DNA from 3 places in the Mesorhizobium sp. Ca11 genome. Region 1 is predicted to be linked to each of the others. Evidence: riboswitches for the same ligand, from Rfam matches in the RefSeq annotation. Region 1 holds a riboswitch; each other region holds the start of a gene.
The links. Region 1 has a riboswitch for cobalamin ahead of LB538_RS02495 (DUF1636 family protein). Riboswitches for the same ligand answer to the same signal wherever they lie in the genome.
Positions count from the first base shown of each region.

Region 2: linked by a shared signal. The riboswitch ahead of bluB (5,6-dimethylbenzimidazole synthase) and the one ahead of LB538_RS02495 (DUF1636 family protein) in region 1 are both predicted to bind cobalamin.
Region 3: linked by a shared signal. The riboswitch ahead of LB538_RS17060 (CbtB domain-containing protein) and the one ahead of LB538_RS02495 (DUF1636 family protein) in region 1 are both predicted to bind cobalamin.

Region 1 covers NZ_JAIUHU010000001.1:512,362-522,570, forward strand. The annotation lists gene LB538_RS02480 (NuoB/complex I 20 kDa subunit family protein) at 1-21, opposite strand, end outside; gene LB538_RS02485 (NADH-quinone oxidoreductase subunit A) at 12-377, opposite strand; gene LB538_RS02490 (winged helix-turn-helix domain-containing protein) at 712-1,911, shown strand; cobalamin riboswitch at 2,421-2,624, shown strand; gene LB538_RS02495 (DUF1636 family protein) at 2,664-3,095, shown strand; gene cobW (cobalamin biosynthesis protein CobW) at 3,092-4,129, shown strand; gene LB538_RS02505 (cobaltochelatase subunit CobN) at 4,146-7,685, shown strand; gene cobG (precorrin-3B synthase) at 7,682-9,157, shown strand; gene LB538_RS02515 (precorrin-8X methylmutase) at 9,158-9,790, shown strand; gene LB538_RS02520 (precorrin-2 C(20)-methyltransferase) at 9,799-10,209, shown strand, end outside.
Region 2 covers NZ_JAIUHU010000002.1:326,094-336,302, forward strand. The annotation lists gene ribB (3,4-dihydroxy-2-butanone-4-phosphate synthase) at 1-377, shown strand, start outside; gene LB538_RS05300 (MFS transporter) at 723-1,943, opposite strand; gene LB538_RS05305 (TetR/AcrR family transcriptional regulator) at 2,064-2,657, shown strand; gene LB538_RS05310 (hypothetical protein) at 2,789-3,772, shown strand; gene bluB (5,6-dimethylbenzimidazole synthase) at 3,773-4,504, opposite strand; cobalamin riboswitch at 4,547-4,725, opposite strand; gene LB538_RS05320 (histone deacetylase family protein) at 4,841-5,767, shown strand; gene LB538_RS05325 (exodeoxyribonuclease VII small subunit) at 5,771-6,022, shown strand; gene LB538_RS05330 (DUF2277 domain-containing protein) at 6,216-6,482, shown strand; gene LB538_RS05335 (pirin family protein) at 6,492-7,412, shown strand; gene dxs (1-deoxy-D-xylulose-5-phosphate synthase) at 7,678-9,585, shown strand; gene LB538_RS05345 (hypothetical protein) at 9,735-10,022, shown strand; gene LB538_RS05350 (GFA family protein) at 10,019-10,209, opposite strand, start outside.
Region 3 covers NZ_JAIUHU010000008.1:262,110-272,318, reverse strand. The annotation lists gene LB538_RS17100 (MFS transporter) at 1-623, opposite strand, end outside; gene arsC (arsenate reductase (glutaredoxin)) at 624-1,037, opposite strand; gene LB538_RS17090 (MIP/aquaporin family protein) at 1,034-1,726, opposite strand; gene LB538_RS17085 (ArsR/SmtB family transcription factor) at 1,775-2,125, opposite strand; gene LB538_RS17080 (DUF6428 family protein) at 2,168-2,683, shown strand; gene LB538_RS17075 (methyltransferase family protein) at 2,964-3,431, shown strand; gene LB538_RS17070 (PilZ domain-containing protein) at 3,435-3,707, opposite strand; gene LB538_RS17065 (histidine phosphatase family protein) at 3,859-4,431, opposite strand; adenosylcobalamin (AdoCbl) riboswitch at 4,513-4,664, shown strand; gene LB538_RS17060 (CbtB domain-containing protein) at 4,656-4,865, shown strand; gene LB538_RS17055 (CbtA family protein) at 5,086-5,826, shown strand; gene LB538_RS17050 (hypothetical protein) at 6,079-6,558, shown strand; gene LB538_RS17045 (dienelactone hydrolase family protein) at 6,573-7,220, opposite strand; gene LB538_RS17040 (cation diffusion facilitator family transporter) at 7,292-8,617, opposite strand; gene LB538_RS17035 (metal-sensing transcriptional repressor) at 8,625-8,882, opposite strand; gene LB538_RS17030 (hypothetical protein) at 9,200-9,535, shown strand; gene LB538_RS17025 (hypothetical protein) at 9,585-9,734, opposite strand; gene LB538_RS17020 (hypothetical protein) at 9,976-10,158, shown strand.

The DNA.
Region 1 (10,209 bases):
TGAACTGTCGTTCAATCCCATTCCAGCGCTCCTTTTTTCCATTCATAGGCAAAGCCGATGGTCAACACCGCCAGGAACACCATCATCGACCAGAAGCCGAGCATGCCAAGCTTCGAGAAGGACACCGCCCACGGGAACAGGAAGGCGACCTCGAGATCGAAGATGATGAACAGGATCGACACCAGGTAGAAGCGGATGTCGAACTTCATGCGGGCGTCGTCGAACGAGTTGAACCCGCATTCATAGGCGGAAAGCTTTTCCGGGTCGGGATTGCGGTAGGCCACAAGGAACGGAGCGATGATGAGCGCCAGACCGACGATCATCGCCACGGCGATGAACAGCACGATAGGCAGGTACGAACTTAGGAGTGCGCTCATGCGGCGACTTTCCTTCGGCGGGGGCAGTTCATTTTGATTACAGCAACGAACTCTAATGCGGAAGCGTGACAGATTAACCGCTGAACCGTTTTAAGGGGCCCATGCTGCAACGCGGCGAGGGTTAGCGCAGCGGTTTCGGTGACGCAAGTCAAACGTTGTTCAAATCGCGGCTCTGGACGCCTTATCGGAAGAAACTGGTCCGATCCGCTCCTGTTTGATTTCCTTCAGTTTTTACTCCAGTTTTCTCTCCTGACATATCTACCGCCATTTGCCTGCTAGCATGACAGGAATCACCGGCTAAAAATCCAACGGACGATCGGGGCAAGGACACCTGATGAAGGACAAGATTTCGCTGGCCATGGCGAGGCGCGTCGCGCTCGGCGCGCAAGGGTTCAACGACCCTAGGCCCAGTGGTGTTCCGGATCGCCGCCACCTTGCGCGGGTACTTTCGCGAACCGGCCTTCTGCAGATCGATTCCGTGAGCGCGGTGGTGCGCGCGCATTACATGCCGCTCTATTCGCGCCTCGGCCCCTACCCGCTTACGCTGCTCGACAATGCCGCGGTCACCCGCAAGCGCGCCGTTTTCGAATACTGGGCGCATGAGGCATCGTTCCTGCCCGTCGAGACCTATCCTTTGATGCGCTGGCGCATGCAGCGCGCCGAGCAGGGCGACGAGATGTATCTCGGCCTGGCGAAATGGGGTCGTGAACGCAAGGAAATGATCGACGAGATATATAGAGAGGTCGCCGATCGCGGTCCGATCGCCGCGTCCGACATCGAAGGCCACAAGGGCAATGGCGGCTGGTGGGGCTGGAGCGAGGCCAAGCACGCTTTCGAATGGCTGTTCTGGGCCGGGCGCATCACCACGGCCTACCGCCGCGGCTTCGAACGCTATTACGACCTGCCCGAGCGCGTTTTGCCGCAGGCGGTGCTCGACCTTCCCATTCCCTCGGTCGAGGACGCGCATCGCGAGTTGCTGCGCATTTCCGCCCGCGCCCATGGCATCGCCACCTATGGCGACCTGCGCGACTATTTTCGTCTCGCGCCGGGCGACACGAAGGATCGCATCGAGGAACTGGTCGAAGCCGGCGAATTGCTGCCGGTGAAGGTCGAAGGTTGGGACAAGACCGCCTATCTCCACAAGGACGCCCGTTTCCCGCGCCGGATAGAAGCGCGCGCCCTGCTCGCCCCTTTCGATCCCGTCGTCTTCGAACGCACCAGGACGGAGAAACTCTTCGATTTCCGCTACCGCATCGAGATCTACACGCCGGCCGAGAAACGCCAATATGGCTACTACGTGCTGCCCTTCCTGCTCGGCGACCGGATCGTCGCCCGCGTCGATCTGAAAGCTGACCGCCCGGCCAGCATCTTGCGCGTCCACGCCGCCTACGCCGAGGCCGGCGCCCCGCCCGAAACGGCCGCCCAGCTCTTCGACGAGTTGAAGCAGATGCAGGGCTGGCTCGGCCTGGAGGCGATCGAAGTGACGCCGGCCGGCGACCTCGGGCCGGCGCTGGCCGACATCGCGGTGTCGTAGCTGCGCGTTGACAGGGAGAGTGAACAAAAATAGAACATCCCAACTGTGGTTAGGATCGGTTGCGATGGTTTTCAGGCGCTCGATATGTCTGGTCTTGGCCTACCTGACCTTAGCGTCGCCATCATATGCGACAGGTGCTTACCGAGAGGAATGGGTAGAGGTCACGCGTCCAGTCATTTTCTGTGGCGGCCACATTGCACCCGGTATGCAGCCAAAAGAAGTGACGGCGCTTCTTCTGCGGTGGTTGGAGTTTGGAACGATCGACAAGCAGATCGCAGGCGCCTGTGGCTTATTGCCGGTAGGGCAGCGCTATATAATAGTTCATGAGCCGAAGTTCGACGCCAATCGCTTCGTCTTGATGTGGGAACCGGTTTGCCAGCACGGCTGTTCGTTAAGTATGGCGCCCGTGGCCTCACCGCCTCGCAAACTTGTGGGTCCATACCTCAAACCCATAAAGCCGCCAAAAGGCTGGTACTAAGCCAGTCGTTGACTCCAGCCCCCTGAACCCTCTAAATCCTGACCCAGACGGTCTTCTCCCGGCAAAGGGAGGAGCCAAGAGGGAATGCGGTGCGGGCCAACACCCAAATCCGCGGCTGTCCCCGCAACTGTAAGCGACGAGCCTCTGCCGAAAACCACTGGGATGTTCCCGGGAAGGCGGCATTCAGGGTGACGACCCGCGAGCCAGGAGACCTGCCGTCTGAGACTTTAAGTATCCGAATGCCCGGCGGGTTTTCCGGGCAAGGAGCATGGTTTTGGATCGCAACGGCAGTTTCCCGGCAAACAGTGCGGACATTCCGTCCGAGCCCGATGCTTTGGCTGGCGTCACCGTCATCGTCTGCTCATCCTGCCGCGACGAGACCGGGTCGGATGCGCATCCGCGCGCCGGCGCGCTGCTTGCCGAAGACACGCGTCGGGCTGCTTGCGGCGAAAAGATCGACATCCGTACCGTCGAATGCCTCGGCAACTGCAAGCGCCGGCTAAGCGCCGCGCTGCTGCGCGACGGCTGCTGGAGCTACGTCTTCGGCGATCTGAACACGACCAGCGGCGCCGATCTCGTCGCCGGCGCAAAGCTCTTCGCCACCTCGACCGATGGCCTCATCCCCTGGCGCGGCCGGCCCGATTCTCTCAAGCGCGGCCTGGTTGCCCGCATCCCTCCCCTCGACATGCTGAAGGACCGACCATGAACGCATCCGTTTCCCGCGTGCCCTGCACCGTCGTCACCGGCTTTCTCGGCGCCGGCAAGACGACGCTGATCCGCAACCTGCTCGAAAACGCCAAGGGCAAGCGGCTGGCGATCATCGTCAACGAGTTCGGCGATGTCGGCATCGATGGCGAGATCCTGAAGGGCTGCGGCGTCGACACCTGCCCGGAGGAAAACATCGTCGAGCTCGCCAATGGCTGCATCTGCTGCACCGTCGCCGACGATTTCGTGCCGGCGCTCGACCAGATCCTGTCCCGCACGCCGAAGGTCGACCACATCCTGATCGAGACCTCCGGTCTCGCTCTGCCGAAGCCCTTGGTGCAAGCCTTCCAGTGGCCGACCGTGAAGAGCCGCGTCACCGTCGACGGCGTCATCGCCGTGGTCGACGGCCCGGCGCTGGCCGACGGCCGCGTCGCTTCCGACATGGACGCGCTGAAGGCGCAGCGTGCCGCGGACGATTCGCTCGACCATGACGATCCGGTCGAGGAGGTGTTCGAGGACCAGATCGCCTGCGCCGACCTGATCATCCTGTCGAAGAGCGATTTGATGGATGCGGCGGGCTCTGAGCGCGCCAACGCCGTCATCGGCGAGCATGTGGCGCGCGCCGTGAAAGTCGTGCCGACGTCGCAGGGCAAGGTCGATCCCTCGGTGCTGCTCGGCCTCGGTCTCGCCGTCGAGGACGACATCGAGAACCGCAAGACCCATCACGACGACGAGCTCGACCACGAGCACGACGATTTCGATTCCTTCGTCATCGACATCCCGTCGATCGCCAATCCCGACGAGCTGGCCAAGCGCGTCGCCCTTGCCGCCGAGCAGGAAAACGTGCTGCGCGTCAAAGGCTTCGTCGAGGTCGGCGGCAAGCCGATGCGGCTCCTGCTGCAGGCCGTCGGCCCGCGCGTCAACCACTATTACGACCGCGCCTGGACGGCTGAGGACGACCGCCGCTCGCGGCTCGTTGTCATCGGCCTCAAGGGGCTGAACCGCCCGGCGATCGAGCGTATCCTCGCCGGCTGAGGCAATCCGGACCGCGATGCACATCCTCGCCACCACATCCGCATCGCTCGACGATCTCGCCGAGCCGATCGACCTCAGGCAGACGCCTGCGGATGTGGTGGCGCTGTCCTTCACCGACAGCGACCTCGCCGGCCTGGCCACCGCCTGGAAGGCGGATGCGGCGCGGCTGCCCTCAATGCGGCTTGCGGCGCTGCGTGACCTTCGCCACCCGATGTCGGTGGACCTGTGGATCGACAGCGTCGCCCGCCACGCCAGGGTCATCCTCGTCCGCATCCTCGGCGGCTATGACTGGTGGCGCTATGGCTGTGACCAGCTCGCCGCAGTGGCGCGCGAACGCGGCATCAAGCTGGCATTGCTGCCCGGCGAAAGCCATGACGAGGACCTGCGGCTGGTCGAAGGCTCGACCCTGCCGCGCGCCGAGCTCAACGCCCTGCTCGGCTATTTCCGCGAAGGCGGCCCGGCCAATATGCGCGCGCTGGTGCAAAGGCTGGCAAGGCTCGCCGGGTCGGATGCGGCCGTGGCCGAACCGGTCAGCGTGCCGAAGGCGGGATATTATCAGCCGGGAGTTGGTGTCGTCGAGAAGCCGAACCTTTTAAAGGCGGAACTCGACGCCTACAATTTCGCCGTCATCCCCATCCTCTTCTACCGCTCGATGCTGCTTGCCGCCGACGTGGCACCGATCGACGTTCTCGTGGAGGCGTTGAAGCTGCAAGGGCTCACCCCCGTGCCGATCTTCGTGTCCAGCCTCAAAGACGCGGCATCCCTGGCCTTCGTCGAAACCGCCCTCACCTCCCTGAACCCCGCCGCCATCGTCACCGCCACCGCCTTCGCCTCCGGCGCGGAACCCGGCGCCGAAACCCTGTTCGACCGCGCGGGCGTACCGGTGTTCCAGGTCATCGTCGCCACCACCAGGCGCGAGGTCTGGGAAAAGAACCAGCGCGGCCTGGCGCCTGCCGACCTTGCCATGCATGTCGTCCTGCCCGAGCTCGACGGCCGCATCCTGGCCGGCGCCATCTCCTTCAAGGGCGAGGTCGAGACCGATCCGGCGCTGGCCTTCCGAGCCTTCGCCAACCGGCCCGAGGCGGACCGCGTGGCGCAAGTTGCCAAGCGGATCGCGGCGTTCATCCGCCTGCAGCGGATGGAGCGGGCCGAGCGCAAGCTGGCGATCCTGATCCCGGATTATCCGAGCGCGCCAGGGCGAACCGGTTACGCCGTTGGGCTTGATGTGCCGTCGAGCGTGCTCGTCATGCTGCAGGACCTGAAGGAACAAGGCTACGCGGTTGAAGGGATTCCGCAATCGCCGCGCGCGTTGCTGGATGCGCTGGAGGTAGGTGGGCACGGCCTTACGTTGACGGATTACGTTGCCTTTTCAGCGGAACTGCCGAGGGAAGCGCGAGCTTCAGTTGAGGCGACATGGGGCAAGGCAAAGGGGATAGGTTCGCGCGAGGCACCCCCCTCTGTCCTGCCGGACATCTCCCCCGCAGGGGGGGAGATTGATCTGTCGCCACCGCTTTCGCCAATTGTCGGAGTTGCAAGAATGGCGCCTTCGGCGGAACTGCCGATCTCCCCCCTTGCGGGGGAGATGTCCGGCAGGACAGAGGGGGGTGTTCAAGCGCCGATCTCGGCAACCTTCCCCTTCCGCGCCGCGACCTTCGGCAACGTCACCGTGGCGCTGGCCCCCGACCGCGGCCGCTCGGCCGACCGCCGCGCCCACTATCACGACCCGACGCTGCCCCCGCGCCACGAGCTGATCGCCTTCGGCCTGTGGCTGCAAAAATCGCTCGGCGTGCATGCCATCATCCATGTCGGCGCGCATGGCACGCTCGAATGGCTGCCGGGCAAGACGGTGGCCCTCTCCGGAACCTGCTTCCCGGAGATCGTCACCGGATCGCTGCCGGTCATCTATCCATTCATCGTCTCCAATCCGGGCGAGGCGGCGCAGGCCAAGCGCCGCATTTCGGCCGTCACCCTCGGCCATCTGCCGCCGCCGCTGAGCGGCGCCGGCCTAGACGAGGCGCAACAGAAACTCGAGCGGTTGGTCGACGAATACGCGCAGGCCGACGGCCTCGACCGCCGCCGCCGTGACCAACTTGCAAAGCTGATCGTCGAGACCGCGCAGAAGACTGGCCTCGCTTCTGAAGCGGGCGTGGCCAAGGCTGATCAACCCGACGAAGCGCTGCGCCGCATCGACGCCTGGCTCTGCGACCTCAAGGATTTCGCCGTCAAGGACGGGCTGCATGTCTATGGCCGCGCGCCGGAAGACGAAGCCGACCCGCTGCGCCGGCAAAGCGCGGCGGCCGAAAAATCCAACCTGCTCGCCGCGCTCGATGGCCGCCACATCAAGGCCGGCCCTGCCGGCGCCCCGGCGCGCGGTCGCTCCGATGTGCTCCCCACCGGCCGCAACCTGTTCACCTCCGATCCGCGCACCATGCCGACGCCAACCGCCTATGACCTCGGCCAGGCGGCGGCAGAGGAAGTGGTGCGCAGCTATATGCAAAGCCATGGCGACTGGCCGCGCTCGCTGGTCATCGACCTCTGGGGTTCCGCCTCGTTGCGCACCGGCGGCGAGGAGATCGCGCAAGGTCTGGCGCTGATGGGCTGCCGGCCGCAATGGGATGCCGCCACCGGCCGCGTCACCGGCATCGAGGTGCTGCCGCCGGCCACGCTCGGCCGCCCGCGCGTCGACGTCACCTGGCGCATCTCCGGCCTGTTCCGCGACATGTTCCCGACCCAGATCGCGTTGATCGACGCCGCTGCCAATGCCGTCGCCAGCCGCGACGAGGACGATACCGAGAACCCGCTCGCCGCAGCGACGCGCGCTCAGGGGAAGATCAGCCCGCGCATTTTCGGCACCTCACCGGGAACTTATGGCGCCGGCGTCGAGGACTTGCTGTCGCGCGGCGAATGGGGCGCGCGCGAAGAGATCGGCCGTGCCTATCTCGACGCCACCTCGCACGCCTATGGCGGCGCCGAAGGCGAAGCGATCTCGGCGCCCGGCGCTTTCGAAGGCCGGATCGCCGAAGCTGATCTCCTCGTCCACACCGGCGACGATCCGGGCCGCGACATCCTTGAAGGCTCGGCCGACGTCGCCTTCATCGGCGGCTTTTCGGCCGCCCTTGCAGCACTTGGCAGGAATGCCGACGTCATCGTGCTTGACACGACTGATCCGAAGAAGCCGAAGCCGCGTTCGGTCGGCGAAGCGGTATCGCGCGTGGTTCGCGCCCGCGCGGTCAACCCGCGCTTCATCGCCGGCCAGATGCGCCACGGCCCGCGCGGCGCCTCTGAATTCGCCGAGACGGTCGACCGTCTGGTCGGCTTCGCGGAGACTACCCATGCCATTTCGGGCGCGCTGATCGAGGCCGTTCACGACGCCTATGTTGGCGATCCGGACGTCCGTGCCTTCCTGCTGCGCGAGAATCCGGCGGCTGCCAAGGTCATCGCCGAACGGTTCCTCGCCGCCCGTCGGCGCGGCCTGTGGCACCCGCTGCGCAACTCCATCGACGACGACCTCGCGGCCTTGATTGCCGAGGCCCAGGCAGGTGGAGTGGCGGCATGAACGCGTTTTCGCGCCGTGGCGCTTGCCCTGCTCTAAGCGCGCCGATGCAGACCGGCGACGGGCTGCTGGTGCGGCTCAACCCAGTCGCTGGAGGAATTTCGCCCAAGTCGCTGATCGGACTCGGCGAATCCGCCTTGCGCCACGGCAACGGCATCATGGAGGTGACGGCGCGCGGCAGCCTGCAGATCCGCGGACTGACGGCCGAAAGCGCCCGGTTGCTGGCGGACGAAGTGGATGCGCTGGGCATCGCGGTGCGCACCGGAGTGCCGGTCGAGACGGGGCCGCTGGCGGGGATCGATCCGGAAGAGATCGCCGATCCGCGCCCGCTGGCTGAGCAGATCAGGGCGGCGATCGGGGAAGCCGGGCTGACGGCAAGGCTGGGGCCGAAGGTGTCCGTGGTTTTCGATGGCGGCGGACAGCTTACGATGGATGCCGTGACGGCCGATGTAAGGCTGAAGGCGGTGCAGGCTGTGGCGGGCATCTGGTGGAGCGTGTCGATTGCCGGCGACGGGCGGAGTGCGAAGCCGCTCGCGACGGTCGATGCTGATGGCGCGCGCGACATTGCAGTCGCGGCTCTTCGGATGGTCGCCGAAAAAGATCGCGAGGCGCATACCCGGGATCTTTCGGAGAGACAGTTGGCTTCTCTCGCAGGCTGGCATTCCTTCGCGCCCCCCTCTGTCCTGCCGGACATCTCCCCCACAAGGGGGGAGATTGGCGGTTCCCGCACCGGCTCTCCACTTTCAGCGTTGGAGATTGGCGAAAGCCGCGGTGACAAGGCAATCTCCCCCCTTGAGGGGGAGATGTCCGGCAGGACAGAGAGGGGGGCGCAGGAACGCCAGCCCGCGAGAAGCCCCATTGGCCTATTCAATCTAGGCAACAACACCGCCCTAGGCATCGCCCTGCCCTACGGCAGCATGCCGGCGCAAAACCTCATCGATCTCGTCACCCAAGCCGCGAACCTCGGCGCCTCCGAAATCCGCCTCGCCCCAGGCCGAGCCCTGCTCTTCCTCGGTCTCTCCGCCCTCTCCACGCTCCAATCCTCCGCCGCCGCGCTCGGCTTTGTCACCGACCCCGCCGATCCGCGCACCCGCATCGCCGCCTGCCCCGGCACGCCGGCCTGCGCGTCCGGCCGCATCGCCACCCGTGCCATCGCCGAAACGATCGCAAAAGAAAGCGCGGACCTTCTCGACGCCTCGCTGTCTCTCCACATCTCCGGCTGCGCCAAGGGCTGCGCGCATCCCGGCACCGCTGCGCTCACCCTGGTCGGCGACGAAAACGGAGCCGGACTTGTCGTGGACGGGACTGCGAATGCTCTTCCTGCCGCGTACAGGCCGGGCTATGACGCCGCGCTCGGGGTCGCCGGCATCCTTGCCGCGATCCGCGACGGAAGACATCAGGGCGAAACCGCCGCCGCCTGCCTGAAAAGATTTGGCGCGGCCGGCATCGCCGAACTCTATCGACGGAACCAGTGAATGGCCGCCTACGACTATATCCATGACGGAACGGCGATCTACGAGCGGTCTTTCGCCATCATCCGCGCCGAGGCGGATCTGTCGCGCTTCTCGGAGGCGGAAGCCGATGTCGCGATTCGAATGATCCATGCCTGCGGCCAGGTCGAAGCCGCCAGCCATTTCGTCTTCTCGAATAATTTCGTTACCGCCGCCCGGACCGCGCTCGCCGCCGGCGCGCCGATCTTCTGCGATGCCGAGATGGTGGCGCACGGCGTCACCCGCGCCCGTCTGCCGGCCGGCAACGAGGTGATATGCACGCTGCGCGACCCGCGCACGCACGACATCGCCAGGCAAATCGGCAACACCCGCTCGGCCGCCGCGATCGACCTCTGGGGCGAGCGCATGGCCGGCTCTGTCGTCGCCATCGGCAACGCGCCGACCGCGCTCTTCTATCTGCTTGAGAAGCTGCGCGACGGCGCGCCGAGGCCGGCCGCGATCATCGGCATGCCCGTGGGCTTCGTGGGTGCTGCCGAATCCAAGGATGCGCTGGCCGAAAATTCCTACGGCGTGCCCTACGCTATCGTGCGCGGCAGGCTGGGCGGCAGCGCCATGACCGCCGCCGCGCTCAATTCGTTGGCGAGGCCTGGCCTGTGAACGCGATCATGAAAGGCCGTCTGGTCGGCGTCGGCACCGGCCCCGGAGATCCGGAGCTTCTGACACTGAAGGCGGCGCGCGCGTTGGCAGAGGCGGACGTCGTCGCCTATTTCGCCAAGCGCGGCAACAACAGCAATGCGCGTGCCATCGTCGAGGCGCGCTTCCGGCCGGACATGATCGAGCTGCCGCTGCTCTATCCGGTGACGACGGAGATCGATAAGGATCACGACGACTACCGCGCGCAGATCGCCGATTTCTACGAGCAATCGGCCGAACAGGTGGCCGAGCATCTCGGCGCCGGCAGGATCGTGGCGGTGCTGTCGGAGGGCGATCCGCTCTTCTACGGCTCCTACATGCATCTGCATGTGCGGCTGGCGCACCGCTTCCCGACCGAGGTCATCCCCGGCGTCACCGCCATG
Region 2 (10,209 bases), on a different contig from region 1:
TCGGCGACATCCGCGATGGCGAGGAGGTGCCGGTACGGCTGCATTCGGAAGATGTCGTCACCGACGTCTTCGGCACCAGCCATCGGCTCGACGGCATCATGAAGGCCATGGGCGAGCGCAGGCGCGGCGTCATCGTCTATCTGCGTGAAGGCTCGGTCGGTGTCGCCCATCAGGAGCGTAAGCGGCCCGCGAGCGGCGAGCGCGAGGACCACGAAGAAGCCCGCCGCCGCGAGAACGAATGGCGCGAGATCGGCCTTGGCGCCCAGATTCTCAGGGACCTGGGCATCTCCTCGATCAACCTGATCGCCTCGCGCGAGCGCCACTATGTCGGTCTTGAAGGATTTGGCATCCATATCGCCAAAACGGAGATTCTGTAGTCCGTCGGAGGGTTGACGAACCGGAGGCCGTACGGCAGCCCGCCGGCCTTGCTGACGGACCGGAGTCTCCGTGACGGAGGCGATTGGCCGGAGCCTCCGGAACTTCGTCATCCACGGGCGAAGCAAGGAGCGAAGCGACGCGCGTAGACCCGAGGATCCATTCCGTGACTTCGAAGCGTTGCAACGGTGCAGAATTTTGCTTCGCTGCGCTCTACGATCCAGGTCGCGGAATGGATCCTCGGGTCTGCGCTCCGCTTCGCGTCGCTCCGCCCGTGGATGACGATGTCGCGGAGGCTCCGGCTAACCGCCAACGTCTGCGATGATGATCGGGCGGCCGAATAACCGTCACTCCGCCGGAACCACCGCCTCGCCCCTGTCCACATCGCAATCATCCGTCGCCAACCGGCATTGACCGGCGAGCACGGTGACGAGCGCGATGGCGCCGGCCGCGACCGAAACCCAAAACCCGTTCTGCGGACCGAAAGTGTCGGCCATCCAGCCGGCGGCGAAGGAACCCAGCGCCATGCCGATGCCGATGCCGGTCGTCACCCAGGTGACGCCTTCGGTGAGCATCGCCGGCGGCACGTGGCGCTCGATCAGGCCGAAGGCGGTGATGAAGGTCGGCGAGATCGCGACGCCGCTGACGAACACCGCCAGCGCCAGAGTCGGCACCGTGTCAACGAAGAGGAGCGGCAAGGTGGTGAGCGCGATCACGGTGACTGCAAGGGCCAATTGCCGCTGCAGCGGCACCTTGAGGCTGAGCGCGCCGACGATGATGCCCAGCACGAAGGATCCCAGTGCATAGACGCCGATGACGAGGCTCGCCGCCTCAGGCTGGCCAAGCTCCTTGGTGATCGCCACCGTCGTCACTTCCGTCGTGGCGAAGGTCGCGCCGACGAATATCAGTGCGAAGGTGATGATCTGCACCGGCCGCAGGCGGATCACCGAGCCGGCCGCGCCATGTTCGGCCGGGCGGACGGGCGGCTCGGACGAGCGCTGCAGCAGGAATGCCGCCGAGCCGAGCGCAAGCAGCAATGTGCTGACCACCATGCCGGCTTCCGGGAACAGCGCGGCGCTCAAGCCCACCGACAGCGAGGCGCCGGCGACATAGACCAGTTCGTCGGCGGCCGATTCGAAGGCGAACGCCGTGTTGAGCTCCGGCCGGTCGCGGAAGATCTCGGTCCAGCGCGCCCTGACCAGCGCCGGGATGCTGGGCATGGCGGCGGCAAGTAGCGCCGAGCTGAACAACGTCCAGATAGGCCAGTGCTGGTTGGCCGCGACGATCAATGTCGCGAAGGAAAGCACCGAGACGAGCGTCATGGGTGCTGCGATCGCCGTCTGGCCACGTCGGTCCACCAGCCGCGACCCTTGCGGCGACAGGAAAGCATTGACCAGCGCATAGGTCGCCGAGACGGCGCCGGCCAGCCAGTATTCGCCATGTGTCTGCGACAGCATCGCCACGATGCCGATCGGGGCCATGGCGATCGGCAAGCGCGCGATGAAAGCCGCCGCGGCGAAGCCTTTCGTGCCGGGAGCCCGAAAGATGTCCGAATAAGGGTTTCGCATGATCCTGCTCCTCGACAACGGTGCATACTAAAATTACATACGCTGCGTATGACTGTGAGATAGTTCATACGCCACGTATGTCAATTGGCATACGAGGCGTATGTGAGTAGGGCCAGAACCATGCACAGACCGCGCAAGGAGATGATCGCCGAGACGCGCGCCAAGCTGATCGCGGCCGCTCGCCATGCTTTCGGCACGATCGGCTATGCCGAGGCCTCGATGGACGATTTCACCGCGTCGGCCGGCCTCACGCGCGGCGCGCTCTACCATCATTTCGGCGACAAGAAGGGACTGCTGCAGGCGGTGATCGCCGAGATCGACGGCGAAATGGCTGTGCGGGTGAACGAGGTGGCTTCGAAAGCGCCCACCCGCTGGCAGCATTTCGTCGACGAATGCACCACCTATATCGAGATGGCGCTCGAGCCGGAAATCCAGCGCATCATGTTCCGCGACGGCCCGGCGGTGCTCGGCGACCCGGCGCAGTGGCCGAATGCCAGCGCCTGCACCGCCTCGATGACCAACCATCTGACCAGGCTGCAGGAAGAGGGCGAGGTCGTTCCGGAGCTTGATCCCGAGACGACCTCACGGCTGATCAATGGCGCCAGCAGCCAGGCCGCGCAGCGCATCGCCAATTCGACGGACCCCGAGGCGACCTCGAAAAAAGCGATCACGGCCTTCAAGCAGTTGCTCGAAGGCTTGCGAAAGAAGCCTTGACGGCACGCTCGGGTAATCAAGCCACCGGCTTATGCACCGGTTTCGGGCCGGCGCAACCCTGCCGCGATTGACAATCGCCGGGGCGAGCGCATCCTCCACCGCCAACTCTGAAGGTGAGGGGAGTCGGGGCCATGTGGGACTTCAGCATCGCCAGATCCGTGTCGATCATGATGCGGACATGGCCGTTCATCGTCTTTCGCATGATCGTCTATTTTGGCATCACGGTCGCCTACATCATGGCGACCGGTACGGGCGCCAGCGTCGGCTACGGCGTCGGCCACATCTCCACCGATCCCGACGGCCCGATGTCCTTCGCGCTGTGGGGTGGCGTGGTCGGCTTCAGCGTCATCTCGATCGCCGTCTACTGGATACGCGAATACATCCTCTATGTGTTGAAAGCGGGCCATATCGCCGTCATGGTGCATCTGATCGACGGCCAAGATGTCCCCGACGGCCAGGGCCAGATCGCCTACGCGAAGGAAGTGGTCACCCAGCGTTTTGCCGAGGCCAACATCCTTTTCGTCGTCGACCAGCTGGTCAAGGGCGCCATCCGAGCCATCACCGGCCTGATCGGCGGCATCGCCGCCTTCCTGCCCATTCCGGGCCTGAGCGGCATCGTCAGCTTCATCAACACGGTGATCCGCCTGTCGCTGACCTATGTCGACGAAATCATACTCGGCTACAACATCCGCATCAATTCGAGCTCGCCTTTCGAGACGGCAAGGCAAGGCATCGTGCTCTACGCGCAGAACGGCAAGCACATGGTCAAGAACGCCGTCTGGTTGGCGGCGATCATGTGGGGCGTGTCCTTCGTCATCTTCCTGTTGATGCTGGCGCCCGCGGCGGCCATTCTGTGGGTCATGCCGGGCCAGCTTGCCGGCTGGGCCTTCGTGCTGGCCATCGTCTTCGCCTGGGCCTTCAAGGCAGCCTTCATCGAGCCCTTCGCCATCGCCTCGCTGATGCAGGTCTATTTCGAAGCCATCGAAGGCCAGGCGCCCAATCCCGAATGGGACCGCCGGCTCGCCGAGACCTCGTCCAAATTCAGGGAACTGCGCGACAAGGCGCTGGGCTCTTTTGGCGGCGGCTCGCGCTGGGATACTCCGAGAGCCGCCTGATCATGGCTTTGATGGGCCGCAGAGCTTTGCGATGGCCGATTTAAGCGGCGCCTCGCCGGCGCCGCGAAACGTCTCGCTCATGACCAGTTCGGGCAGCGGCAGGCGCTTGCCCCAACCATGCGCCTCGAGGTCCGGCTTCGGCGCGAATTCCGAGACGCGGCCGACGCAGAGATAGGCGATCGGCGTGACATGCTCCGGGATCGCGAGAAGCCGCTTCAATGCCTCGGTTTCGATGATGCTCACCCAGCCGACGCCGACACCTTCGGCCCGCGCCGCCAGCCAGAAATTCTGCACCGCGCAGACGGTGCTGTAGAGATCCATCTCCGGATTGTGCCAGCGCCCGAGCGGCGAGTCCTTCGACCGTTGCCGGTCGCAGGTGATGCACAGATTGAGCGCGCTTTCGCAGATGCCTTCGAGCTTCAGTTTCCTGTAGAGCGCCTGCCGTTCCGCCTCGATCGCCGGCAGCTCCTGCTCGCGTGCGGCAAGGAACAGGTCGCGCACTTGTCTGCGCCGCTCGGCGTCGCGGATGACGATGAAATTCCACGGCTGCATATAGCCGACCGACGGGGCGTGATGCGCGGCGGTGATGAGCCGGGCCAGCACATTGTCATCGAGATCGTCGGGGACGAAATGGCTGCGCACATCGCGCCTGGTGAACATGGCCCGGTAGACCGCGTCGCGCGCCAATTGGTCAAAGTCGTCGCCGCTCGCGGCGATCGCTGCTGCCGTCATCGCTTTTCCCCTTGCGACAAGCAGTCCCCCGCCTGACCAAGCGGAAAACCATGTCTGCCGGGCCGGTCTTCTGGCTCGGGATCGTCCCGCATCCGGCGCCTTCCCGTCTTCGACAGTGGCGTGTGCCGGCGCGGTCCCCCTTACAGTGTTGGGCACGCCACGGAGTTCAACCGTGTTCCCGATTCTCCCGCGTCGCGGGCACCTGGCAGCGATGCGACCTTACAGCGAAGCTTGGGCCGCGCCAATGGCGTTAGCGACACGGCAAGACGCGATTTCCCCAGCCATTCGGCCTGCCAAACATGGTCATTCGGCCGCCAGGTCCCTAGATTAGGCGCCATGGCCACCCGTCTCTACACGCATCCGATCTTCCTCGAACACCTCACGCCGCCCGGTCACCCCGAGCGGCCCGACCGCCTGCGCGCCATCGAGCGCGTGCTCGACGACGAGGCTTTTTCGGCGCTCGACCGTGTCAAGGCGCCGGAAGGCGACGAGAAAACGATCCTCTATGCGCATCCGCAGGATTTCGTTGAGCGCGTGCGCGGGGCGATCCCTGAGAGCGGGATCGTGTCGATCGACGCCGATACCAGCGCCAGCCCGAAAAGCTGGCAGGCCGTGGTGACGGCGATCGGCGGTGCCAACGCGGCGGTGGACGACGTTTTCGAGGGCCGTGCGGCAAACGTCTTCGTCGCCGCGCGTCCGCCTGGACATCATGCCGAAAAGACCACGGCGATGGGCTTCTGCCTGTTCAACACGGCGGCGATCGCTGCCCGCTACGCGCAGAAGAAACACCAGGCCGAGCGTGTCGCCATCGTCGACTGGGACGTTCATCACGGCAATGGTACCCAGGACATCTTCTGGGACGACCCGTCGGTTCTCTACTGCTCGACGCACCAGATGCCGCTTTACCCAGGCACCGGCGCGAAGAGCGAGACCGGCGCCGGCAACATCGTCAACGCGCCGCTTGCGCCGCAGACCGGCAGCGACCTGTTCCGCGACGCATTCCTGTCGCGCGTGCTGCCGTCCATCGATGCGTTCGCGCCGGACCTGATCATCATTTCCGCCGGTTTCGACGCGCACCACCGCGATCCGCTGGCCGAGATCAACCTGACCGAGGACGATTTCGATTGGGCGACCGGCCAGTTGATGGAGCGCGCCGGGCGCCACAGCTCCAACAGGCTCGTCAGCCTGCTGGAAGGCGGCTACGATCTGCAGGGACTGGCATTTTCAGTCGCCGCCCATGTCGGGCGGCTGATGAAGGGATAGGGTATGGCATTGGAAGGCAATGAGGACGTCAAGGCGATGAGCTTCGAACAGGCGCTCGACGCGCTGGAGAAGATCGTCGATGATCTTGAGCGCGGCGACGTCCCGCTCGACCAGTCGATCAAGATCTATGAGCGCGGCGAGGCGCTGAAGGCGCATTGCGACCGGCTGCTGAAAGCGGCCGAGGACAAGGTCGAGAAGATCAGGCTGTCGCGCGACGGCAAGCCGGTGGGAACTGAACCGCTGGACGCCGACTGAGGTGTTGATATTCAGGTGAGGCCGGCCTGCAAATGGCAACTTCCTGCGCTTCCGGTGCTCACGTACTTCAAGTACGCTCCGCTCCGGTTCTCGGAAACCACCATTTTCGGCTCGGCCTGACCTGAATCTCAACACCTCAGCGGATGATCTCAGACCGGGTAAGGGCAAAGAAAGCAGGTAAGGAGTTCAAGCCATGTGCCGCAACATCAAGACCTTGGCCAATTTCGAGCCGCCGGCGACCAATGACGAGGTGCATGACGCAGCGCTGCAATTCGTGCGCAAGCTGAGCGGCTCGACCAAGCCGTCCAAGCGCAACGAGCATGCCTTCTACCATGCCGTCGAGGCGATCGCCGCTGTCGCGCGCGAATTGATCGATTCGCTCGAAACCAACCAGGAGCCGCGCAACCGCGAGGAAGAAGCTGCCAAGGCGAAGGCCAGGTCTGCGCTGCGTTTCGCCTGAGGATACGACATGAGCTTCTTTCCGGGAAACGATCCCGAACCCGGCGATGCCTTCGCCTGCGACCAGATCGAGCTGATGGTCGTTCCGAACGCCAAGGACATTGGCGGTTTCGAGGTGCGCCGCGCTCTGCCGACGGCGAAGCGCCGGCTGGTCGGGCCGTTCATCTTCTTCGACCGCATGGGCCCTGCAATCCTGCGCGCCGGCCATGCGCTCGACGTGCGTCCGCATCCGCATATCGGGCTTTCCACCGTCACCTACCTGTTCGACGGCAGGATCAGGCATCGCGATTCGCTCGGCACCGAAATGGTGATCGCGCCGGGCGACGTAAATTTGATGACTGCCGGGCGCGGCATCGTTCATTCCGAGCGCACGCCGCAGGAATTGCGCGGCGCGCCGATGTCGGTCTCCGGCCTGCAGACCTGGCTGGCGCTGCCCGACGGCAAGGAGGAGATTGCTCCGGTATTCGCGAATACGTCGGTGGCCCGCTTGCCGCAGATCGATGCCGAGGGTGTCAGCGGCCGCGTCGTCATTGGCGCGTTCTCAGGCCTGCGCTCGCCCGTGGCGACCGCTTCCGACACGCTCTACGCCGATCTCAGGCTGGCCGCCGGCGCCAGCGTGAAGATTCCGGCCGATGCCGAGGAGCGCGCCATCTACACGCTGGAAGGCGACGTCTCGATCGCCGGCGATGTTTTCCCGGCCGAGCGGCTCCTGGTGTTCAAGCCGGGCGAGGAGATAGTCGTTTCCTCCGAGCGCGGCGCGCATTTCATGCTGTTCGGCGGCGCTTCGCTGGGCTCCAAGCGCTACATCTGGTGGAATTTCGTCTCGTCCTCCAAGGAACGCATCGAGCAGGCCAAGCAGGAATGGAAGACGGGCCGCTTCGATATCGTTCCCGGCGATGAGGAGGAGTTCATTCCGCTGCCCGAGAACTAAGGTGTGTTGATGTTCAGGTGAGGCCGGCCTGCAAATGCCGGTTTCCTGCGCTTCCGGTGCTCACGTACTTTGAGTACGCTCCGCTCCGGTTCTCGGAATCCATCATTTTCGGCGCGGCCTGACCTGAATCTCAATACACCTTGCAGCGTAGCACGCGTCATTGACGCACATTTACATTCGCCCGCCGGCGGACTATTGCCGCGCATGATTATGGCGCAATCTGCTGATAGCGCCGTGTTCGATCGATAAGGCAGGACGCGCCCGAGTGAAGCCAGACACGCCGCTGCTCGACAAGGTCCGCATTCCGGCGGATTTGCGGACGCTTGATGAGAGCGCGCTGCCGCAGCTTGCCGCGGAACTCCGCGCCGAGCTGATTGATGCCGTGTCGCAGACCGGCGGTCATCTCGGCGCCGGCCTCGGCGTCGTCGAACTGACCGTCGCGCTGCACTACGTTTTCAATACGCCGCAGGATCGGCTGATCTGGGACGTCGGCCACCAGGCCTATCCGCACAAGATCCTGACTGGCCGCCGCGACCGCATCCGCACGCTGCGCCAGGAAGGCGGCCTTTCCGGTTTCACCCGGCGCGCGGAGAGCGAATACGACCCGTTCGGCGCCGCGCATTCCTCGACCTCGATTTCGGCCGGTCTCGGCATGGCCATGGCGCGCGACCTGTCGGGCGGCCGCAACAATGTCATTTCGGTCATCGGCGACGGCTCGATGTCGGCCGGCATGGCCTTCGAGGCGCTGAACAATGCCGGCGCGCTCGACGCCCGGCTGATCGTCATCCTCAACGACAACGACATGTCGATCGCGCCGCCGACCGGCGCCATGAGCGCCTATTTGGCCAGGCTCGCCTCCGGCAAGGCCTATCTGGGGTTACGCGATTTCGGCAAGAAGCTGACATCCTATCTGGGCAAGCGCGCCGACCGCGCCATCACCCGTGCGGTCGAGCATGCGCGTGGTTACGTCACCGGCGGCACCTTGTTCGAGGAACTCGGCTTCTATCACATCGGTCCGATCGACGGGCACAATCTCGAACATCTGATCCCGGTGCTGAAGAACGTCCGCGACAATGGCAAAGGCCCGGTGCTGATCCATGTCGTGACGCAGAAGGGAAAGGGCTACGCGCCGGCGGAGGCCGCAGCCGACAAATATCACGGCGTCAACAAGTTCGACGTCATCACAGGCGCGCAGGCCAAGGCGCCGGCCAACGCGCCCGCCTACACCAAGGTCTTCGCCGAAAGCCTGATCCAGGAAGCGCGCGAGGACGACCGCATCGTCGCCATCACCGCCGCCATGCCGAGCGGCACCGGCCTCGACCTTTTCGGCGAGGTGTTTCCGAAGCGAACTTTCGACGTCGGCATCGCCGAGCAGCATGCGGTGACCTTCGCCGCGGGGTTGGCCACCGAAGGCTACAAGCCTTTCGCCGCCATCTATTCAACCTTCCTGCAGCGCGCCTACGACCAGGTCGTCCACGACGTTGCGATCCAGAAACTGCCGGTGCGCTTCCCGATCGACCGCGCCGGTTTCGTCGGTGCCGACGGCGCCACCCACTGCGGCGCTTTCGATACGACCTTCCTGGCCACGCTGCCGGGCTTCGTTGTCATGGCCGCCGCCGATGAGGCGGAGCTGCGTCATATGGTGCGCACCGCGGCGGCCTATGATGACGGCCCGATTGCCTTCCGCTATCCGCGCGGCAACGGCGTCGGCGTCGACATGCCGGAGCGCGGCTCGCTGCTGGAGATCGGCAGGGGCCGCATCCTCAAGGAAGGGACCAAGGTCGCGCTGCTTTCCTTCGGCACGCGGCTGCAGGATTGCCTGTTGGCGGCCGAGGAACTTGGCGCTGCCGGTCTTTCTACTACCGTTGCCGACGCCCGCTTCGCCAAGCCGCTGGACGAGGATCTCATCCGGCGGCTCGCCCGTTCGCATGAGGTGCTGGTGACCGTGGAAGAGGGCGCCATCGGCGGCTTCGCCAGCCAGGTGCTGCACTTCCTCACCCATGAAGGCCTTCTCGAAAGCGGCCTCAAGGTGCGCCCGCTGGTGCTGCCGGACGCGTTCACCGACCATGCCAAGCCGGAGAAGATGTATGCCGATGCCGGGCTGGATTCGGCAGGCATCGTGCGCACGGTCTTCGCCGCGCTCGGTCGCGGCGTGCAGGCGCAGCGCGCCTGAATCAGAGCTTCAAGCGGTGAATCGGTTTGCCGGGTGCCAGATGTAAGTATCTGTTAAGGCTCCCGTTTGGCGGTTCGCTTACCCTGTCTCTTGGCCGATTTTCAACGGCGCCCTGCTAGAAGCTCGGGCCAGGCAGGGAGACAACCAAAATGAAAACGCTTCTGTGCGGAGTGGCCCTTTTGGCGGCCGTGACGGCCCCGACGGCAGCCGAGACGCGTTACGACCGCAATCTCGAAAAGGCGGTGCTGGATATCGTTGCCGGCAAGATGGGCAACATCCGTGGCGGCTTTTCCTATAAGCAGGTTCCTCAACTCGTCGTGCTGCCGGATGCAGGTCTCGTCGCGCCCACTCCGGTTGAGCCGCCGCGCAAGCAAGCCTCCGGCAATGACGGCCTGATGCCCGCCGTCGAGCGCCAGGTGTCGCGCACCATTTTTTAGAACCACATATCGCGCACGCAGCGGCCGTCGCGCGGCAGGTCGTCAAAAGTGTCGAGGCCGTCGAAATGGTCGATCGGCAGGTCGGCGACCTCCTCGGGCGGCGCAAGCCTGACATTGACAGCGATACGCGTGCGGCCGCTTTCGCCGGAGCGCAGCCCACGCCAGGCGACCACGCAGGCGCAGGTCG
Region 3 (10,209 bases), on a different contig from region 1:
GCCTCTTTCGACCTGTCTTTGACCGGCACAGGCGCGGCGGCCGGAGGCGACGGTATTATCCACAGATGGAGCGGCAAGCAGATTGCCAAATGGATCGCGGCATAGGCAAGGCAGGCGGTGCGCCAGCCGCCATGCTCGACAAGGAAGGCGCTGATCGGCCAGCAAATGGTGCTGGCAAAGCCGCCGAAAAACGTCAGGTTGGTGATGGCGCCGCGCGCGCTCTGTCCATAGAGGCGGCCGAGTGTGGCGAAGCCGGCATCGTAGAGGCCGCTCGACATGCCCAAGCCCATGAGCAGCCATGCAGCCAGATAAAGAGGATAGTCGGTCGCCGTCGCCAACAGCAAATGCGCAGCAGCCAGCAGCAACGAGCTGGCGGCAAGCACCGGCCGCCCACCGTGGCGCTGGATCAGCCGCCCGGTGACGGGGGACACCAGCCCGGCAAGCAGGAGCCCGCAGGATAGCCCGGCAACGACCGAGGCGAACGACCAACCGGTATCTCTAGCAATCGGCGCGGCAAGCACCGCGGGCAGGTAGTAGGATGATCCCCAGGCGAGAATCTGCGTGATGCCAAGAGCCGTAACGAGGACGCGGCGGTTGTGTGCGATGGGCGCGGTGGCTTCCAATCAGGCTTGCCCTGGCGGATAGGCGACCTTCTCGCCATCCTCCTTGACGAACTCCCGCACCGGATTGTCGAGCAGCGGCAGCACCGCTTCCGACGGCCTGCACAGTTTTGTCCCTTTCGGCGTCTCGACGATGGGCCGGTTGATAAGGATCGGATGGGCGAGCATGAAATCGATCAGCTCATCGTCGCTCCATTTCGGATCGGCGAGGCCGAGTTCGGCGTAAGGCGTGCCCTTCTCCCGCAACAACTCGCGCGCAGAAATCCCCATCGCGGCGATCAGTTCGAGCAGCCTTTCGCGGCCCGGCGGCGTCTTGAGGTATTCGATCACGACAGGGTCTTCGCCGCTGGCGCGGATCATGGCGAGCGTGTTGCGGGAGGTGCCGCAGTCGGGGTTGTGATAGATCGTGACCGTCATGGCTCTGCTTTCAAGGGTTGCGGAATGGCCGCGGGCCGCAGCAGCCAGCCCATCAACGCGAGCGCGATCAGGGCGCCGAGCAATTCGGCGACGACGAAGCCGGGCAGATCGAGCGGCCTGATGCCGGAAAAAGTGTTGGTGAGCGAACGCGCGAGCGCGACGGCCGGATTGGCGAAGGACGTCGAAGCGGTAAACCAATAGGCCGCCGTGATATAGAGCCCGACCAGCCACGGCACGGCCCGCCGCTCGAAGCGGAGGCCAGCGAGAATGACGGCGACAAGGCCGAATGTCGCGACCACTTCCGAGAACCATTGCGCCGGCCCGGTACGCAGTTTCGTCGCGACCTCCAGCGCCGGTAGGGCAAACATGAGATGCGCGGCGATCGTGCCGGCGATTCCACCGACGACCTGCGCGAACAGATAGGCAGGGAGATCGCGAGCAGGCAGCGACCGGTTGAGACAAAACACCAGCGAAACGGCCGGATTGAGATGCGCGCCGGAGATCGGCCCGAGCACGGTGATCAACACCACCAGCATGGCGCCGGTTGCTAGCGTGTTGCCAAGCAGCGCCAGCGCGGTGTCATGCGTCAGCGTCTCGGCCATGATGCCGGAACCGACGACGGTCGCCACCAGCAGACCGGTGCCGAGGGCTTCAGCCGCAAACCGGCGCGGCAGATCGAAAGTGTTCATCGGTCGACCCTGGACTGGACAATGGGAGTCGGATAGCGGGCGTTACGGTCATTGCCGGCTCTCCTCGCCCGGCTGGCAGCAAGATGCCGCAAGCGCCGACGCGCAGATTTCCGGCCGGCCCGAGCAGCAGTCCTCCATCAGGAAGCGGATCAATCCGGACAGCGCGTCGAACTCGGCGCTGTAGACGATCGAGCGGGCATCGCGCCGCGCGGTCACGAGACCGGCGCGCTCAAGTTCCTTGAGGTGGAAGCTGACATTGGACGGCGAGACCTCGACCTGCTCGGCGAGCGAGCCGGCGGCAATGCCTTCCGGGCCGGCAACGACCAGCAGCCGCAGCAGGCGCAGCCGTGTTTCCTGCGACAGCGCGCCAAAGGCGGTCAGGGCTTGACGTTCATCCACGTTTCAACAATCCTTGAAATATTGAAATGAGGAATAGCCGACATGCTCTCTTCTGACAATCTGAAAAACATCGCTCCTATGGACCCCTCCGACCTGACCATCGGCGAACTGCTGGTGGCGCTGGCCGATTACAAGGACAAGCCGCTGGTTTTCCGCTACGGCGGGCGGCCGGTAAAGCCAGGGTACCATGTCACCGAGGTGAAGGCTGGACAGTTCGCGGCGCTGGATTGCGAAGCAAATCCGGAATCATGGTCGGAGATATTCGTCCAGCTGTGGGACGTGGACGAAGGCGGACCGGTCCATATGCCAGCCGGCAAATTCGCCGCGATCATCCGCAAGGTTTCGGACCATGTCTCTCTCGATCAGGCGGCGAAGCTGACCTTCGAGGTCAGCGACGGCGTTCGCCCGATGGAATTGCACCGGGCAGCCCAGCCGAGCCTTGTTGGCGGGACGGTTGAGGTCGAGCTGTCGCCACGGCCGTCAAGCTGCAAGCCGCGCGACCGCTGGTTGGAAGAACAGAAGGCAGCCAGCGGGTGCGGAGGGAGTCGCTGCTGTTGAGCCCGCTAACGGTGACGCGCCGCCCTGATCAGAATCTGATCATGCCGTTAGCCTGCAACAAATAGAGGCCCACGAGAACGATGGCGATCAGCGCCACCCAAACGGCTGTCTTGCTCATCCGCACAATCCCTGTCGATCGGCGACAGTGAACGCGCGCGCCACGGCTGTGTTCCCGATATGCCGGGCTGCACATCGCCTAGGCAGGATCAAGTCACGAATTGCTGGACGATGCGCGTCCGTGCATAGTGGCGGCAATGGCGCCTGGTCGATGAAGATGGCTATGGATGACAAAGCGGACAATCCGGGCGTGGCGGTGTTTCCGCCGCTGCTCTTTCTCGTGGCGCTGATCGCGATGCTGGCCCTGCGCTATGTGTGGCCGCTGGCGATCGGCGGCCGCCCGCTGACCATCGTGCTCGGCATAGTGCTGGCAGCACTGGCGGTTGCGATCATCGCCTGGGGACGCTCGACGATGTTGCGCGGCGGCACCAATGTGAACCCGACGCTGCCGACCACCGCGATCATCACCGGCGGCCCGTTCGGCTTCACCCGCAATCCGCTTTATGTCGGCCTGATGGGACTGCTTCTCGGGATCGGGCTGCTCTTTGACAGTTGGTGGGCCGTCATCGCGACCATCGCGAGCTTCCCCATCCTGCATTACGGCGTGGTGCTGCGCGAGGAGGCCTATCTGGAACGCAAGTTCGGCGAACCCTACCGCGCCTACAGGGCGGGCGTGCGCCGCTATCTTTGAGCATCAGTCCTTCGGCGCGTTGCTGTAGAGCGCCACGCCGACGCGGTCGTTGCGCCGCCACCGCACCAAAGCGCGATAGGCCGTATCGTCGGCCGGGACCTCGAGCAGAAAGCGGTCCGGGATCTCCACATTGGCACCGACGCGCAATTCCGCGCCCTGCTCGTGCTGATTTCTGACCGAGCAGCCGATCCTGACGCCGGCGGCGATGATCGTGGCTTCCTTGAGCACGAATTCGCGCGCATGAAGACGACGTTCGGTCTCGGGATAATCGGCCATATCCGGCGGGCTCCTCAGGCAAGGCTCTCCTCGCCACGGGGCCGCACTATAGCAGCGAGGCGTTTCCGTTCCGTTAGCGATTGCTGAAACAGTGGTGTGCCGGCTTGATATGCCGGCCGGGTTCACGGATGGAGCGTTCACGCATGGGCGTTCAGCCGGCGACAGTGACGCCGCTCGCGCGCAGCACCCAGCGGCGGCCATCACAGCGGAACTCGGTGAGCGACAGCGGCTCGATGTCGATCTTCCAGACCGAGGAAAGCGGTGCGCCGAGCACATGCGCCATGGCGGCGCGGATCGGCATGGCATGCGTCACCGCGACGGTGTGACCGCTTTCGCCGGCCAGCCGCTCCATCAGCGCAGCGCCCCGCCGGGCGACGTCGGCGAGCGATTCACCGCCATGGGGCGCCGCGTCTGTACCGGCGAACCAGGCCGCCATACCTTCGGGATCCTCGGCCTGCACCTCTTCGAAACCTTTGCCGGCCCAGCGCGCGAAATCCTGCTCGGCAAGCAGCGGCTCGACCGTCGCATCAAGGCCGAGCGCCTCCGCCGTCCGCCGCGCGGCCAGCGCCGGGCTTGTCCAGACACGGTCGGCGCGACGCAGCGAAGCGGCCAGCGCGCCGGCGCGATCGAGGGCGCGCGGCTCCGGCGGCTCATCGTTCGGAAAGCGGCCCTTGCGCATGCCGGCCGTCGCTCCGCTTGCGATCATCGTCAGGCGGACAAGCATGAAAAACTCCGTGGCCCAGCGAAAAACAGGCCTCACGAAGCCGTGCCGCCATTACATGTCGTTGACAGGCGAACGAAGTGCTGACAAGTGTCTTAGTGCTATACGGGATTGGAAGCCGGTGCGAGTCCGGCACGGTCGCGCCACTGTGATCGGCACCAGCCGAAAGTCAGGCCTTATTCCGCAGCACTCGATCAACGGGACGCAGTATCCCAAGGGAGGTCAATATGTCCGACACCACCTTCGCCCCCAGCTACGGCCCGGTTGCGATTCCGGTCCGCGAGCTTCTGCCCTGGGCCATCCTCGGCGGGCTGCTTTTGATGCTGGCGATCTATTTCGTCGGCGCGGAAGAAGGCGCGACCTCGCTGATCCGCGGCACCTATGTGCACGAATTCGTGCATGACGGCCGCCATCTGCTCGGCTTCCCCTGCCACTAAAGCGGTTCAGCATCGCTGAACCCGCTTTCGATTCTGATCCAACGCAATTCCGGACGGAAAACCGCTGCGCACTTTTCCTGGAATTGCTTGGTTGGCTTAACGCAATTCCGGGCGGAAGACCGCTACGCACTTTTCCCGGAATTGCTTGGTTGGCTTAACGCAATTCCGGACGGAAAACCGCTACGCACTTTTCCTGGAATTGCTTGGAGGGATTGGTGACATGGTTGGAAAACTTTTGCTGCGCGGCATGCTTGTCGGGCTGGTCGCCGGGATTCTGGCGTTCGCCTTCGCCCGCGTCTATGGCGAGCCGCAGGTCGACAAGGCGATCGCCTTCGAGGAACAGCAGGCCCACGCCGCCGGCGGGCCGCCGGAGCCCGAGATGGTCAGCCGCGCCACGCAAGCCGGCATCGGCCTGGCAACCGGCGTGCTGATCTATGGCGCTGCGCTTGGCGGGCTGTTCTCGCTGGTCTTCGCCTATGCCTATGGCCGGCTGGGCTCGCTCGGACCGCGCGGCACCTCGGCGCTGATCGCGGCACTCGGCTTCCTGGCCGTGATCGTGGTCCCCGGCCTCAAATACCCGGCCAGCCCGCCCGCAGTCGGCAATGCCGAAACGATCGGCTACCGCACCGAGCTGTTCTTCATCATGATTGTCGTCTCGATCGCGGCGATGGTGGCGGCGGTCGGCCTGGCGCAGCGGCTGTGGAACCGGCTCGGCGCCTGGAACGCCTCGATCGTCGCGGGCCTCGCCTTCCTCGTCGTCTTCGCGCTGGTGAAGGCGGCGCTGCCCGACATCAACGAAGTGCCGGAGAACTTCTCGGCGACCGTGCTGTGGCAATTCCGCGTCGCCTCGCTCGGCATCCAGCTGGTGCTGTGGACCGTCGTCGGGCTCGGCTTCGGCGCGGTTGCCGAACGCGTGGTCGCGGTGCGCGACCAGCGCAGCCCGGCACGCCGCTACGCCTGAAATCCGATGCGTTGGCCGCCACGGTTCTGCGCCCTGGCGAACAAAGCGGCTCAACGGTCGGTACGACCGCAGAGCCACTTTGGTCTTTCGTTTTCTCGCAATTCCGGACGGAAAACCGCCGCACACTTTTCCTGGAATTGCTCGGTTGCGGCGCTGCTCGCATTTCTGGCCGCCACATCCGCGCAGGCGCATGGCGGATCCTCGGCCCCGCCTCCTCCCGGCATCCAGATCCCCAGCCTGACCCACGGCCAGATGGCCGTCATCGCGCGCTATCGCGGCAAGATCCTCGACTTCGCCCAGCGCCAGACCGCGACCGACCCGACCTTCCGGCGGCTCTACAATCACGGCAATCTGCAATTCACCTATTGCCTCTGGGGCTTGATGCCGGGCAGCCTCGGCGACGAGGAAAGCCCGTTCAACGAATGCAGCCACGCCTATCTCGCCGCCGCCAAGGCGCTGCTCACCTATATGGCCACGATGCCCTCTACCGAACGCAACGCGAAGGCGCTGATCTCGGACATCGATGCCGAGATGGTGCGCAGCGGCGCGTCGTGGATCCTGTGCCAGTACAGCGGCGAGGCCTTCAGCACCGGCGCGGTCGTCGAGCCCAGATGGCGCGACATCTTCTTCCACTTGCCGAGCCTTGCGGTGATCCTCGCCATGGTGGCGGCGCTCGGCGCCGCCGCATGCTCGATTTTCCGTTCACCCGCTCCGCGAGCCGGCGCTGCTTAGAACGGTTCAGCGTTTCACGGAATCACCGAACCGCTCCCGGTCTTGCGTGCGATCGTTTTCAGGAAAGCCTGAATGCGCAACCATGTCAGCTCGGCTGCGGACGCATCGTAATCCGGCAGCGCTTGATCGGTGTAGAAATGGCCGATCCCCGGATAGGTGAAAATTTCTGCCCTGACGTGGCAGCGCTTCGCCGACGCCGACCAGTCGGCAACTTGTTCTGGCTGAGCAAAGGCATCTGGGTCGGCGACGTGGACCGCGACCGGGATGTGTCGGCGAACATTGCTGGGAATATCAGCAAGGCCATGCAGCAGCACAATGCCGGCGGCAGCGACTCGTTCTGACCAAACGGCACTGATCACGCCAGCTCCCATGGAATGGCCCGCGAGCACTGCGTTTGGAGAAGTCTGGAGGAGCGCCACCCTGGCGCGGTCGCAGATGGTTTCCCACCCAACATTGCTCATCAAGTCAAGCCCGTCGTCGACCGATGCCGCAGTCAGCCCTGCGTAGAGGTCCGGCATCACAACATCGTACCCCGCGCTTCGCATGCGCTCAGCAGCTTGATGCTCCACCGCCCGAAGGCCCAGCGCCGAGTGAAAGAGTACAATAGCAGCCATCCGCTTTCCCTCCGGCGTCGCCTGGCCGATCGCGTTGAGCTCGGGCAATGATCGTCTTTTATCCGGCTTATCGAATTCCCACCACCAGCCATGCCCTTTCCGAAGCCTTCGTCGTCACATCATCCATGCGCGCGCTCATGATGGTGACCTTTCGGTTCGGCCATGGCGAAGGGCAAATCTTCGGTGTCGGGACCGGCCGCCAATTGCAGCCTGGCGCTGAATTCGTGCGGTTCGGCAGGTCCGATCAGGCTCTGCAAATAATGATGGTCGCCGCCGACCGGAGACAGCGGCAGGCTTTCGACCGCACCGTCCGCCCTTTCAATAGCGACGTTCGCCCGCAGGCCCTCGGCGTGACGCGACAGGCGCAGCCGCATGCGCTCGCCCTGCGGCGTGTCGACGATTTCGAGCAGCCCGCTGGCTAGCTTGCCGTCGACAAGGAACGGATCCGGCGCATGATGGTGGCCGGCTTCCGTCTCCAGCTCGGCAAAGCGCACCGTGGCGACGTCGAGTGCCGGGATGTGCGCGAAGAGCTCGGCTTTGAGCGATACGGCGATGTTGTTCGCGGCGGCAAGCAAAAGGCCGTCATTGACCGCGATCGTAACATCGACATGCAGCTTGTGGCCGAGCCAACGGGCCTTGACGTCGGCCACCTTTTCGATCCCGGCGACATGATCGGCGGCGTGGTGAATCTCGTCAACGAGGCCGGGCTCGACGCCGTCCAGCATGCGGGTCAGCACCGAGCGCGCCGATTGCCAGACGATACCGAAGATGGCGACGGTGATGAGCAGGCCGATGATTGGATCGGCGAGCGGAAGACCGAGCCAGACGCCGGCCGCGCCGGCAACGACGGCAAGGCTGGTGAGGCCGTCGGTGCGGGCGTGATAGCCGTCGGCAACCAGCGCCGCGCTGTTGATCTGGCGACCGACGCGGATGCGAAAAACCGCCACCGCTTCATTGCCGAGGAAACCGATGATGCCGGCGACGGCCAACCAGCCAAGGAAATGCACCGGCTGCGGGTTGAACAGGCGATTGATCGCCTCGTATCCGGCCACCAGCGCGCTGGCCAGGATGATGAGCACGATGATGACGCCAGCGAGATCCTCGACCCGGCCGAGGCCGTAGGTGAAGGTCCTGGTCGGTTTGCGGCGCACGAGCACAAAAGCGATCCAAAGCGGGATGGCGGTGGTCGCGTCGGCGACGTTGTGGATGGTGTCGGCAAGCAGGGCCACGCTGCCCGAGAGCATCACGACGACGATCTGCAGCGCGGCCGTGACCGCGAGGATCACGAACGACCACTTGATCGCCCAGATGCCGCGGTCTGTGGTGGCGATGGTCGCGTCGATCACGCCATGAGTATGGCCATGCGGCCCATGGTGGTCGTGGCCGTGGCCGCCATGATGTCCGTGCGCACCGAAGCCGAACCAGTCGAGCGCTTTTTCCCACATCGCCGCCTCACAGATATTTGGTGAGCTGCTTCAGCTCTTTGAGCGTGTCCCTGCTCGGTTCGCCGCCTTCGACAAGGCAATGCTCCATATGGTCGTGGATCAGCTCGCGCTTGGCATTGCCGACCGCGCTTTCGACGGCATGGAGCTGTTGCGCGAGATCAAGGCAGGACCGGCCCTGCTCGAACATGGTGAGCACGGCAGCGAGATGGCCATGCGCTCGCTTGAGCCGGGCGATGATATCGGGATGGGAGCTGTGTATCGTCATCGCAATATCCTATCCCCCAGGGTAGGATACTGCCAACAGACAATACGCCTCGAACTCTCGAGGCTAGCCCGCGGCAGGGCTGGACTCGCCGCCCAGCCCAGCGTGCCCGCTGGCAGATGCTCGCCGACGCAGCAGGTCCTTGGCCCGCGGGGCAGTCTCTGCCGCGAAATCCCGATTTCATGTGATCAACCGGCTGCGGCAAGCGGCAGCCCCGCGGCAACCAAATGCTTGGTTTGCCGTTTATTTTAGCGGCTGCCGCCACCTACCGTGGGGCCAGGCGGCTCCGGCGGCCAGAGACCGCGCGAAAGGAGGCCGCAATGACACGGCCCGCAGTGGAGATAGGCGACCGGGTGGCTGTCATCGCCACCGTGATCGAGCGCATCAAGGACCGCGTGATGCTGAAGCTCGACGGCGATGGTCATAATTATTCGATGGCCGAGCCCAATGCCAAGCCAGGCGACAAGCTCAGACTCGAAGGCGACGTCGTGCATGTCGACGAGGATCTCGGACGCACGACCGTGCAGGTGCTGGGACGCGTGACGGTCGACACCAACTCGGTCGAAATGGTGACGAGGCGTTGCGACCTCGACCATATCGGCTCGAACGTGCCCGGCCACCCTCGCCCGCGCACCCCGCCGAGACCACACGGGTAAAACCGGTGGCTGAGGCGCGATCCTCCTCGCCGTGAAGCGGTGGACTAACTTAGTGACGCTTGAAATACTGCACCTCGCGTTCGTGCTTTTCTGCCGCTTCGCGGGACTTGAAGGTGCCCAGGTTGCGGCGCTTGCCGGTTCTGGGATCGACTTTGCGCGAATAGAGCCGGTATTCGCCGGATTTCAGCTTGCGGATCATGGCGGTCTCCTTGCGAACCAGGACTCTAATCCGCCTGGGGCCTTCGCGGTTCCGAGCAGGCCATGCCGCCCGGTCGCGCCTGCAAAAAAGCGCTGCTGTCGGTGAACCATTTCACGGACGCAAACGACCCAATGTCGGAAGCGACACCGTAACGACACGATTGAGTCGGATTATTTGTATTCAAATGACTTTCGCGACGTTATGCGGATGTCGCTGAAGTGCCGGATCTGAGGAGGGTGAGATGGTTACGGCGAAGCTTCACGGCGTTGAACTCGTCAGGGGCCAGAAGTGGACGGTGCGCGTCACCGCCTACGGCACAACGCTCATCTTTCCATTCGAAGCCGAGCAATATGCGCGCTCCTATGCCGATGGCCAGGCCTTCCGCCTCGGCGTCGAGGTTGTCGAACTGAAGGATTGCGCCTGAGGGGCCGAGCCGGCCATCGCTGAATGGCCTCAAGACCCGCACAGCTATAGA